Regions from separate parts of the Paenibacillus sp. LRG-1 genome, predicted to be linked through region 1. Evidence: riboswitches for the same ligand, from Rfam matches in the RefSeq annotation. Region 1 holds a riboswitch; each other region holds the start of a gene.

Region 1 (3,280 bases):
CTGACAATCAGTTCTCCGTGACTTCGCGAAGTTTCAATAGATATAACGTCGGCATCCATATCGGAGATGGACTGAATCATATGCTGAAATTCGGAATAGCACATGTGCGTATGGATTTGGGTCACAGGTTCAACGGTGGCCGTGGTCACAAGGAAGGCTTGAACCGCCCAGTCCAGATAGGCTTGCTGTTGTTCTTTTTTCAGTGGAAGCCCTTCACGAATTGCAGGCTCATCGACCTGAATCATGCCGATGCCCGCTTGTTCCAGTGCCTCTACCTCTGCCCGTAATGCCAGAGCCAACTGTAAAGCAACTTGACTACGAGGAATATCGTTACGTTCAAAAGACCAGTTCAAAATGGTCACAGGGCCTGTAAGCATTCCCTTAACAGGCTTGGAAGTTAACGATTGGGCGAATGCCGTTTCTTCCACGGTCATGGGCTGATCAAAGGAAACGTCTCCGTATATAATCGGCGGTTTGACACAGCGGGAGCCGTAGGACTGCACCCATCCGTTTTGCGTAAAAGCAAAGCCGTTCAGCTTTTCGCCAAAAAATTCAACCATATCGGTCCGCTCAAATTCCCCATGAACAAGCACGTCAATGCCAATGTCCTCTTGAATATCAATCCATTCCTTAATTTGCTGTTGGATGAACGCCCGGTATTGCTCGGCTGACCATTCTCCTTTGCGATAGTGCAGGCGGGCCTTGCGGATCTCGGCGGTTTGCGGGAAGCTACCAATGGTCGTCGTAGGCAGTGGAGGCAACTTCAGCTTATTTTGCTGAATCTCACGACGCTCGGCGAAAGGAACGCTGCGTGACAGAGGCTCTTTTGCCAACAGGTCGGCCAGATCGGCAGCTGTCTGTACGCGTGCCGCTGAACTGTTGAAACGGGCTACCGCATCCGCACTTTGCTCAAGCTTGGCGAGTGCGGAAGGATCGTGTTTGCCAAGTGCAGCCGTCAGGACGGCGATTTCCTCCAGCTTTTCATCGGCAAAGGCCAGCGCTTGCACCAGCTCCTTGTCCAGCTTGTGCTCTGCCTCCAGACTGACTGGCACATGCAGCAGACTGCATGATGGCTGTACGATAAGCTGTGCGGCAGTGGTTTGTTCTGCTAACTGACCCAGCAGGGCAGCCACAGCGTTCAGGTCGCTTCGCCATATATTGCGCCCGTCAATAACCCCAGCGCCCAGCGTTTTTCCTTTAGGGAAGCCATGCTGCAATATATGCTGAAGATTTTCGCCATCATCATACACAAAATCAAGACCCAATCCCTGTACCGGAAGTGCGGACAGACGCTCATAATGGTCCAGGCTGCCAAAGTAGGTTTGCAGCATTATATTCAAGGAGGGCGCAGCTTGAGTCAAAGCTTCATAGACTTCCTGAATAATGTCCAAATCCTCTGCCGGGAATGAGGTGGTTAGGACAGGTTCATCGATTTGGACCCACTGAACGCCTTCTGCCGCTAGTTCAGACAGGATACGGGTGTACAGTGGCAGGAAGCTTCGTACGATGGTGGCCAAATCCTTACGATCATAGCCTTTGGATAAGGTAACGAATGAATAGGGGCCGATGAGGACCGGTTTCCCATCAATGCCTAGTTCTCGTTTTGCTTCACGATAAGCCTGTAAGGGTTTATTTTCAGTGAACACCGGGACTGCGTTTGCCAATTCAGGAACGATGTAGTGATAATTGGTATTCATCCATTTGGTCATTTCACTGGCGGTTGCTCCCTTCTGTCCACGAGCGATCCCAAAATACACGGACAGAGGAACCGGACCTGCGGGACGATGGTTGAACCGTTCGGGTACCAGACCGAACATTACAGATGTATCCAGCATGTGATCGTAATAGGAGAAGTCTCCGACAGGAATGCGATCAATCCCCTTGTCACGCTGCTTGCTCAGATGCTCCAACCGTAATCTTTTCATCTCCGTCTGCAGTTCGCTTTCGTTAATGCTGCCGTTCCAGAAGCGTTCCAGTGCTTTCTTCCATTCCCGGTTTTCGCCGATACGCGGATATCCCAGATTACTGCTAATCAAGCCGGACAATTCAGGCCATTCAATAATGGACATGTACTTTTCCTCCTAGTGGGTAGCTGTTTTATTTTTACGTACCAAAAAAGGCATTCTTCCCCCAGAGTTAAAAATAAGTAGGGGAAAGAATGCCTCCGTGATTAAAAAATCAAAAATACGGCGACTGCTCTTAACACCTCCCTATCTTCCGTAGGTACTTGCGATGTTGTTAAAATAGGCAGGTCTCCTGACTTACGGATCATGACTCTCAGCATTCCTTCCCGGTCTGTGGACCAGTGGATATATGAACAGCTGAAAGTTCCCCGTTTACAGTGGCGGGACCGTGCCGGATTTGCACCGGCTTCCCTTTTAAGCCTGATCTGAATAGAACAGACACCTATCTCCAAGCTATGCGGTTAAGGTATGACGAATAATTATGCACTCGTATACTTGTTCACCATCATAAGTGAAACTTACAGGATGCGCAATAGAAACTCCAATGGAAACAGTTAGCTATATGAAAAAAAGACAAGCCTTACCCATGATGGGGACTTGTCTTAGATATATAGCATCTTGCCGGGTAAACTTCGCGTTAAGCCAATGAAACGGTATAGCCTGCCTGAATACTGGCTTTTACATCTACCAGACGCTGGTTGCGACTGCCCCGGAAGGGAAGGGTCAGGTCCTTTTGCTGTTCTACAAAACGACCATCCACAATCACATCGCACAAAAGCGCTAGCTCCTGTCGCTCCTGATCTGTGAGTAAATCTTCATAGACAAAGCCAGTATAAGCCCACACGGTTCGGTCGGGACAGGCCTCGCGGAAGTCACGCACAAATTGCGAGCATTCTGCTGCTGAGAAAAACGGATCTCCCCCGCAGAGAGTCAGTCCGTCCAACAACGGATTATCCATGATGTCACGAATGACTTCCTGTTGTCGTTGGGGTGTAAATGGCTCACCTGCACGGAAGCTCCACGACGCTGGATTAAAGCATCCGGGACAGGCATGACGGCAACCGCTAATAAACACGACAGTGCGCAGGCCGTATCCTTCGTTCAGAGATTCCGGAATGTAGCCACACAAATTCACTTATGTTTCACCCGGTCTCGAACTTCTGCCTGTTTTGCAGCATTAAAGCGAACGGTATAATCTCCTGTCAGATATCCGGTTACCCGACGTAAGCGCTGAAAGTGTGTATGCTCCTCATCTGTGCCGCATTGGGGGCAGCTTGTCCCGATAATCCCTTCATAACCACATTCCGTACAACGAT
Region 2 (3,280 bases), 210 kb from region 1:
GCATAGTGGACTGTTTCTTGGTTGCGATGTCTCTTTGTTTATCTCGGCCATTTTCGGAAAATTGGGAAATGTACGTTGCGTTTTTACTGGAGTTGTAAGATACAGACCAAGTATTCATATCCTGATTTTCATCATGCAAGAACTGCATTGTATGAGTCGATTTATTGTAGAAAATTGTTTTAAGTGTACGCTCTCCTTTTTTGACTGCAGCTAGTATAAGTGGACCTTCTGGAGTAGTTGGCACTATACGATTAATGGCAAATAAATTATCGGATAATTGTTCAGTTTTTTTTGAATTTAAGTCGTACGAAAATAGTTGGTCTCCCTTATCATCCACATCGGCAGAGTAATAAATTTTGTGATCAGGTAAGGACACCAGGGAAAGTGGGTATTGAGAGGTATAAGGAACATCGGCCAGTTTGGTCATTTTTTTACTGCTTAAGTCATACGTCATGACCCGCATAACCATACCTTTATCTGTATTTTTCCCATTCACATATTCTGTATAGGTCATGGATAGATATTGGCCCTGTCCGGCTAGAGCTGTCTTTTCCCCTGATTGGACTTGTTTGGATGGGACTGATTCTGCTGATGGAGTAGAGGATGGAGAGCAGGATGATAACAGAGCTGGAGCGAGCAAGGAAACTATAAAGAAGCGATAGCTGCTTGTTTTCAAAAGGATACATCCTTTCTAAGATGAGAAATTTAGTTATATCCGACTGTGCAGTGGCGCTAAAGTTAACTCTTAAGTTGATTTATTTACTAGAGGAATTTGCTAGAGTAGTGGGCGAGGTCGTGGTATAATTTACCTTATGGATTTTGAATAGTGGTGGATGTTTTCGGACCACGGTGCAGCTTCCCGAAAGGGGGTGAAGCCGATGGTCAACCTTGTGTCGTGCTACGATGTGTTGCGTTGGATGGTTACGTTACTAAGCCTGGTGTTTAGTATTCGTAAACTTTATCGCTGGCTACGTCGAAAATTTCGGAACAAGCGAAAACCCACCGCGTAATTAGGTTGGCCCCTAACGGTGGGTTTCGTTTGCATTAACATTTAGTTATGCAGCGCGCCGTGGTGGTGATCCACAGCCTTTCAAGTCCTAGAGTCTTTGCCGTTGGCGCGGCGAAGACTCTTTTTAGTATACGGACACGATGATTATCTATATACCTAATTTTAGCACGTTCATTTCGTGCACGCAATGAATAGACATCACCTTCATTCTCGCCACATCGTTCAAATTTAAAATATTGTGCAGCATTTATTGACAAGCCTGTGACAACAAAATAAGATCGTAATGGAAAGAAATAAAGGAAGAAAACAGGTGTGAGCCGGACGACTCTATGTACGAGGTTTTGTTGAGACCATGTAGATGGTTGTTGAGCGTGTTCACTTAAAAGGGAAGTTCGGTAGATTCCGACACGGACCCGCCACTGTATACAGGCATCAGCAGGATACTGCTGGAGCTTTCAGAACAGCCACTGGAACTGTGAAGAACCGGGAAGGCCTGAAAGATGCGCCTGGAGTCAGGAGACCTGCCTGTTTTGACATCACTGTCAGACCCACGGGATGCTGGGGAGGTGGTTAGGCGTGCTGCATACGGAATGTCTGAAACCGATCCGATCCCTTCTATGTTTTTGGAGTTGGCTTCGAGGTGAGTTTTGACATTTTATAATGAAAGCATTTCTGACTGCTGATCAAGTGGTCCGGAATGCTTTTTTCGCGTTTTGCGTTAGGTTTATATGATTTTACAAGATAGAGGGGGATTCATTGAATGATTAGCAATCGTAGCAGGCGTTCATGGTTGATATGTACAGGGGTGATGCTGTTGCTGGCAGTTATGGCTCTTTCGGGATGTGCCAGCAATAAGACGTCGGATAGCTCCGGCAAGGGTGAAAACGCGTCAGCACAACAAACAGCGACAGATAAAAAGCTGGTAATGGCGTATACATGGAAACCGTCAGGCGTTGACCCGCACGGAGATAATAGCTGGGATGTGATGCGATCCGGTGCAGGTGAGACACTGGTACGTTTGAATGAAAAGCTGGAGCCTGTGGCTTGGCTGGCAAAGGAGTGGAAGCAGGATAGTCCTACAGTTTGGACGTTCAGCTTGCAGGATAAAGTCACTTTTCATGATGGAAAGAGTATGGATGCAGCAGGTGTAAAAGCGTCTTTGCTGCGCTCTATCGAGAAAAGCCATCTGGCGAAGGATTTACTGAATGTGAAGTCCATTGATGTAAGCGGCCCGCTGGCTTTGAAAATCACGACAAACCAGCCGAACGCGGCGCTGGTGTCCAATCTAGCTGATCCATCGACGATTGTACTGGATGTGGCATCGATGAAAGATGAGCAGAGTTACCCAGCGATGACAGGCGCCTTTAAAATCAAAGCATTCAACAAGGACCAATCCTTGGTCGTAGAGCGTTATGACGGATATTGGGGCGAGAAGGCACGACTGGCTGAAGCGACGATGAAGTTCATTACGGATGGGAATTCGCGCCTGATGGCGCTGCAATCCGGCGAGGTGGACGTGGCGACGGATATTCCAGTTGATAACGCAGAGGTACTGAAAAAGAACGACAAGCTACAAGTGCTGTCGGCTCCCTCCTTGCGCACCCATATGATCGTGTACAATATGGAATCGCCAGTATTCAAGGATGCGGCGAACCGTAAGGTGGTGGACAGCCTGATTCCACGCACATCGATTGTGAGCGCCGTCATGAGGGGCTTCGGTACGGAAGCAAGCAGTCCGTTCCCGAGCATTCTTCCCTTCGGTAAAGTTGAGCGTAAAGCGCTGAACGGAACGGCAGAGCAGCTGTTGACGAAGGATGGCTGGCAGAAAGACGCCCAAGGGACATGGACTAAGCAAGGCAAGCCGTTCGAGGTTACACTGCTGACTTTCCCTCAGCGTCCGGAGCTCTCCGTTATGGCTGAGGTCATCCAAAGCCAATTGTTGAAAGAGGGAATCCAGGTCAAGATTCGCAAGGTGGAAAATATCGACGAGGCGTTGACCAAAAACGATTGGGATTTTGCTATGTACAGTATGCTTACTGCTCATACAGGAGAGCCGCAATATTTTATGGACATGTTTTATTCTTCGAAAAGCGAAGCCAATGTAAGCCAGTATAGTTCCAAACCGCTAGAGAGTATTCTTAACAGCTTGAAGCTGGCGAAGGATACAGCGCAGCGTAATGCTGTGACACTACAAGCGCTGGATATCATCAATGCGGATTTGCCACAGTCGTTCATTGTGCATCCTGATAATGTGTTTGGTGTGAAAAAAGG
Region 3 (3,280 bases), 2.0 Mb from region 1:
CACTTTGTTCTGTCACAGCATTTCCCCCCTGCGCAGCTTCTTGTTCCGGTACAGGAGATATGCGAAGAACGGTGCCCCAACAAAGGCCGTCATCACGCCCAGAGGAATTTCCGTGGGGGCTAACAACGTGCGAGCCGCCGTATCTGCCCAAGCCATAAAAATAGCTCCACCGAGCGCAGATAATGGAACAATCATCCGGTAATCAGGCCCTGTCACCAGACGAATGATATGCGGTACAACGAGTCCCACAAAGCCAATCACTCCACATACCGAGACAGCGGCTGCTGTCAGCAGCGTGGAAATGATCAGAACAGATAGCTTCGTCGCATCTACATGAACTCCCATGTGAGCCGCCTGACGTTCACCCAAAGCCAAAATATTCAGCACACGTGCCCGGTTCCATAGAAATACCAGTCCTATGACCACATAAGGTAAAAGGATTCCTGTATATGACCAACCGCGCAGGCTAAGACTTCCCATCGTCCAGTACAATATTTCATTGACCGTCTCCTTCGACATGGCTGTCAGAAAGGAAACAACCGCCCCCAGAAAGGATTGCATCACCACACCCGACAAAATGAGACTTTGTGTCGGAATTTTTCCACCTTCCCGTGCCAACGTCAGCACCATCCACAGCGTCAGCATTCCGGTCGTAAATGCCACTAGCGGCAGCGTCCATATGCCAACAAATGAAAATTGAAGGCCCCAATAAATCAGTACTGCCGCTCCTACCGAAGCCCCCGAGGATACCCCCAGTGTATACGGATCAGCCAAAGGATTACGCAGCACACCCTGAAATCCGGCTCCCGCCAGCGCCAGCGCTGCTCCTACCAACATTCCCAGTAACACTCGTGGCAATCTGACCTTCAAAATAATTTGCTCTGAGGATGTATTCCAATCCGGTGTAAACGTATCGCCTAACCATGGAAGGTGGTTAACCAGAATGCCCGTGATCTGGCTGACCGGAAGCTTGGCCGAGCCGATGCCAAGACAGAGCAGTAGCGTCAGTAACAGCAGGACAAGACCTGTTCCTCCAAAGCCGATCAGTTTACGGTTCATTTGAAAATTTCAGGATACACGCCCTTGGCCACTTCCTTGAGACCTTCCGTTACGCGTGGACCCGGACGACTAATCAAATTATCATCCACGGCAAATACCCGGTTGTGGCGAACAGCCGATATTTGATCCCATCCACTGCGAGCTTTAATGATTTCGCCGAGCGTTTGACCAGTTTTGTCGTCCTTGACACTTTTGCTGTACAAAATCACGTCAGGGTTCGCAGCAATAATATTTTCCTCACTAATTTGGTACCACCCCTTCTGCGTGGCGCCTACATTTTCGCCGCCCGCCAACGTAATCAGCTCGTCCATAAACTCGCCTTTACCAACTGTCCAGCCTGGTGAAAACTCGACGTATACCCGCAGCTTCTGACCTTTACCGATATTTTTAATTCCTTCTTTCACTTCAGCTACATCTGCTCTCATCTTGTCAGTCACCGCTCTCGCTTCTTTCTGATGATCGGTGATTTTCCCATACAATTCGATGTTAGCCATGACATCTTCAACTGTCTTCGGTTCCGTTTTAAAAATCATAATTCCCATGTCGCGCAGCTTGGTCGTAGCCTGTTCACTAAGTGATATCCCTGCAAAAACGACTTCCGGGTTAGCAGCAATGATCGCCTCTTCGTTCGGTTTCATAATACCGCCCACTTTAGGCTTTTTCGTAGCTGCTTCCGGGTAATCAGAGTAGTCGGAGACGCCAACAATTTCCTTATCCAGCCCGATGGCGAACAGCGCCTCGGTTTCTGCCGGGGAGACGGAAACGATTTTATCCGGCGCTTTTTTGAATGTAAATTCCTGTCCTGTTGTATCCTTAACCGTGAGTGGGTAAACTGTTTTGCCCGGAGGCTCTTGTGCGGTTACGGTCTGTCCCGGCTGCTGTGAAGAATTCTGGTTCTCTTTATTTTCAGCATTTTTCCCATTAGCTCCACATGCACTCAGCACAACTGCCAAAATCAGAACCAATAGACCTGTTGTCCAAACCTTTATTTTTTTTCCTGCCATGATTTGCACCCCTTCATAAAAAATCGTTAAGAGCGTTACTTGAACATCATCAGATATCTTCTAAATCCAGCCTTCTTTTCCTATCAAAAAAACCCCGCATCCTCATATCAGGACACAGGGGCCACGTTAGCGCAGATCGTGCGCAGGCGGCAGCTTCTTTCCGCATGGACAGTCACTGCGAACACGTCATCCTTTCCTCGAAGGACTATGGTGACAGGCGGACGGGCAGGTATCCTGACTTATGGTAAAATGCATGTCCTGAAATTCTTTCATATGCTTAGTAGCACATAAAGCAGGACTAACGGGCATGTTTCCATTTACAGTGGCGGGACCGCGCCGGACTCACACCGACTTCCCTTTTAACAGCGCAGGCAAGGGAAACCATAGTTTCATCACGCTGCGCCGACCTCGTCTGCTGGATATTTGATAAGTGGTAGTCAAGCCGTTCTTTTACTTGATGATTATAGGTTAAAAAGAGGCGGCTTACAACCCAAACAGCCTCTTTATCCGCAGGTGTCTAACCTAATGAGGAAGCATTTCTGCTATGTAATTGTGCCGTCCTGCCAGCCTCAATTGAATCCTAAATGCTTCTCCCGGCTTCGGATTCAAACTCCAAAAATCATGGCCCGGTATCAGCATGCAAGCTAACTGACGAATTACGCCACCATGCGTAACGACCAAAACAGAGGGTGGCGCAGCAGTCAAATCCATGGGTTGAACTTCCATAGCAACACGCCATTCATACAGAGAGTCAAGAAATTTCCGTAGACGATTCACAAAATCTGCCCAAGACTCTCCTCCAGGAGGGGTTATCCGTTGCGGCTCATCAATCCAAGCGCGATACAACGACACATCCTTGAGCATGTCATACGTTTTTCCATCCCACTCACCAAAATGAAGCTCTCGCAGACGTGGTTCCATCATAGGAGACATAGTAGATAGGGAACCTCCAGACGTCAATTCTGATTCCGGCACAATGATCTGCAAGGTCTGGCGACATCGCATTAAATCGCTGCAATAGATTCGAGCAAAGGACTGCCCTTGCAATTTTTCTTGCAAAGGCTTTAATTCCTGCTCTGCTCCCGGTAGCAAACCTAAGTCGGAGTGTCCTAGATATCGACGTTCCTTGTTCCATAAGGTTGTGCCGTGACGAACTAACACAAGTTCCATGTCCCAATGCAGATCTTCTTTAGCATCATACGGCACCTTATCCTCCT

Evidence for each region. A riboswitch is a leader RNA that binds a small molecule or an ion and turns the genes downstream of it on or off. The one in region 1 is predicted to bind cobalamin.
Region 2: it holds a riboswitch for cobalamin, as region 1 does, so the genes downstream of both, ACUUJN_RS25925 (ABC transporter substrate-binding protein) here and metE (5-methyltetrahydropteroyltriglutamate--homocysteine S-methyltransferase) in region 1, are expected to answer to the same signal.
Region 3: it holds a riboswitch for cobalamin, as region 1 does, so the genes downstream of both, ACUUJN_RS07110 (ABC transporter substrate-binding protein) here and metE (5-methyltetrahydropteroyltriglutamate--homocysteine S-methyltransferase) in region 1, are expected to answer to the same signal.

What each region holds. Positions count from the first base shown of each region.
Region 1 is NZ_CM170126.1:5,635,496-5,638,775, reverse strand. Features, by position in the region: gene metE (5-methyltetrahydropteroyltriglutamate--homocysteine S-methyltransferase) at 1-2,069, opposite strand, end outside; cobalamin riboswitch at 2,230-2,425, opposite strand; gene nrdG (anaerobic ribonucleoside-triphosphate reductase activating protein) at 2,602-3,099, opposite strand; gene ACUUJN_RS24975 (anaerobic ribonucleoside triphosphate reductase) at 3,096-3,280, opposite strand, start outside.
Region 2 is NZ_CM170126.1:5,847,485-5,850,764, reverse strand. Features, by position in the region: gene ACUUJN_RS25930 (hypothetical protein) at 1-676, opposite strand, end outside; cobalamin riboswitch at 1,349-1,552, shown strand; gene ACUUJN_RS25925 (ABC transporter substrate-binding protein) at 1,770-3,280, shown strand, end outside.
Region 3 is NZ_CM170126.1:1,614,556-1,617,835, reverse strand. Features, by position in the region: gene ACUUJN_RS07120 (ABC transporter ATP-binding protein) at 1-16, opposite strand, end outside; gene ACUUJN_RS07115 (FecCD family ABC transporter permease) at 13-1,059, opposite strand; gene ACUUJN_RS07110 (ABC transporter substrate-binding protein) at 1,056-2,063, opposite strand; cobalamin riboswitch at 2,271-2,464, opposite strand; gene ACUUJN_RS07105 (histidine phosphatase family protein) at 2,586-3,280, opposite strand, start outside.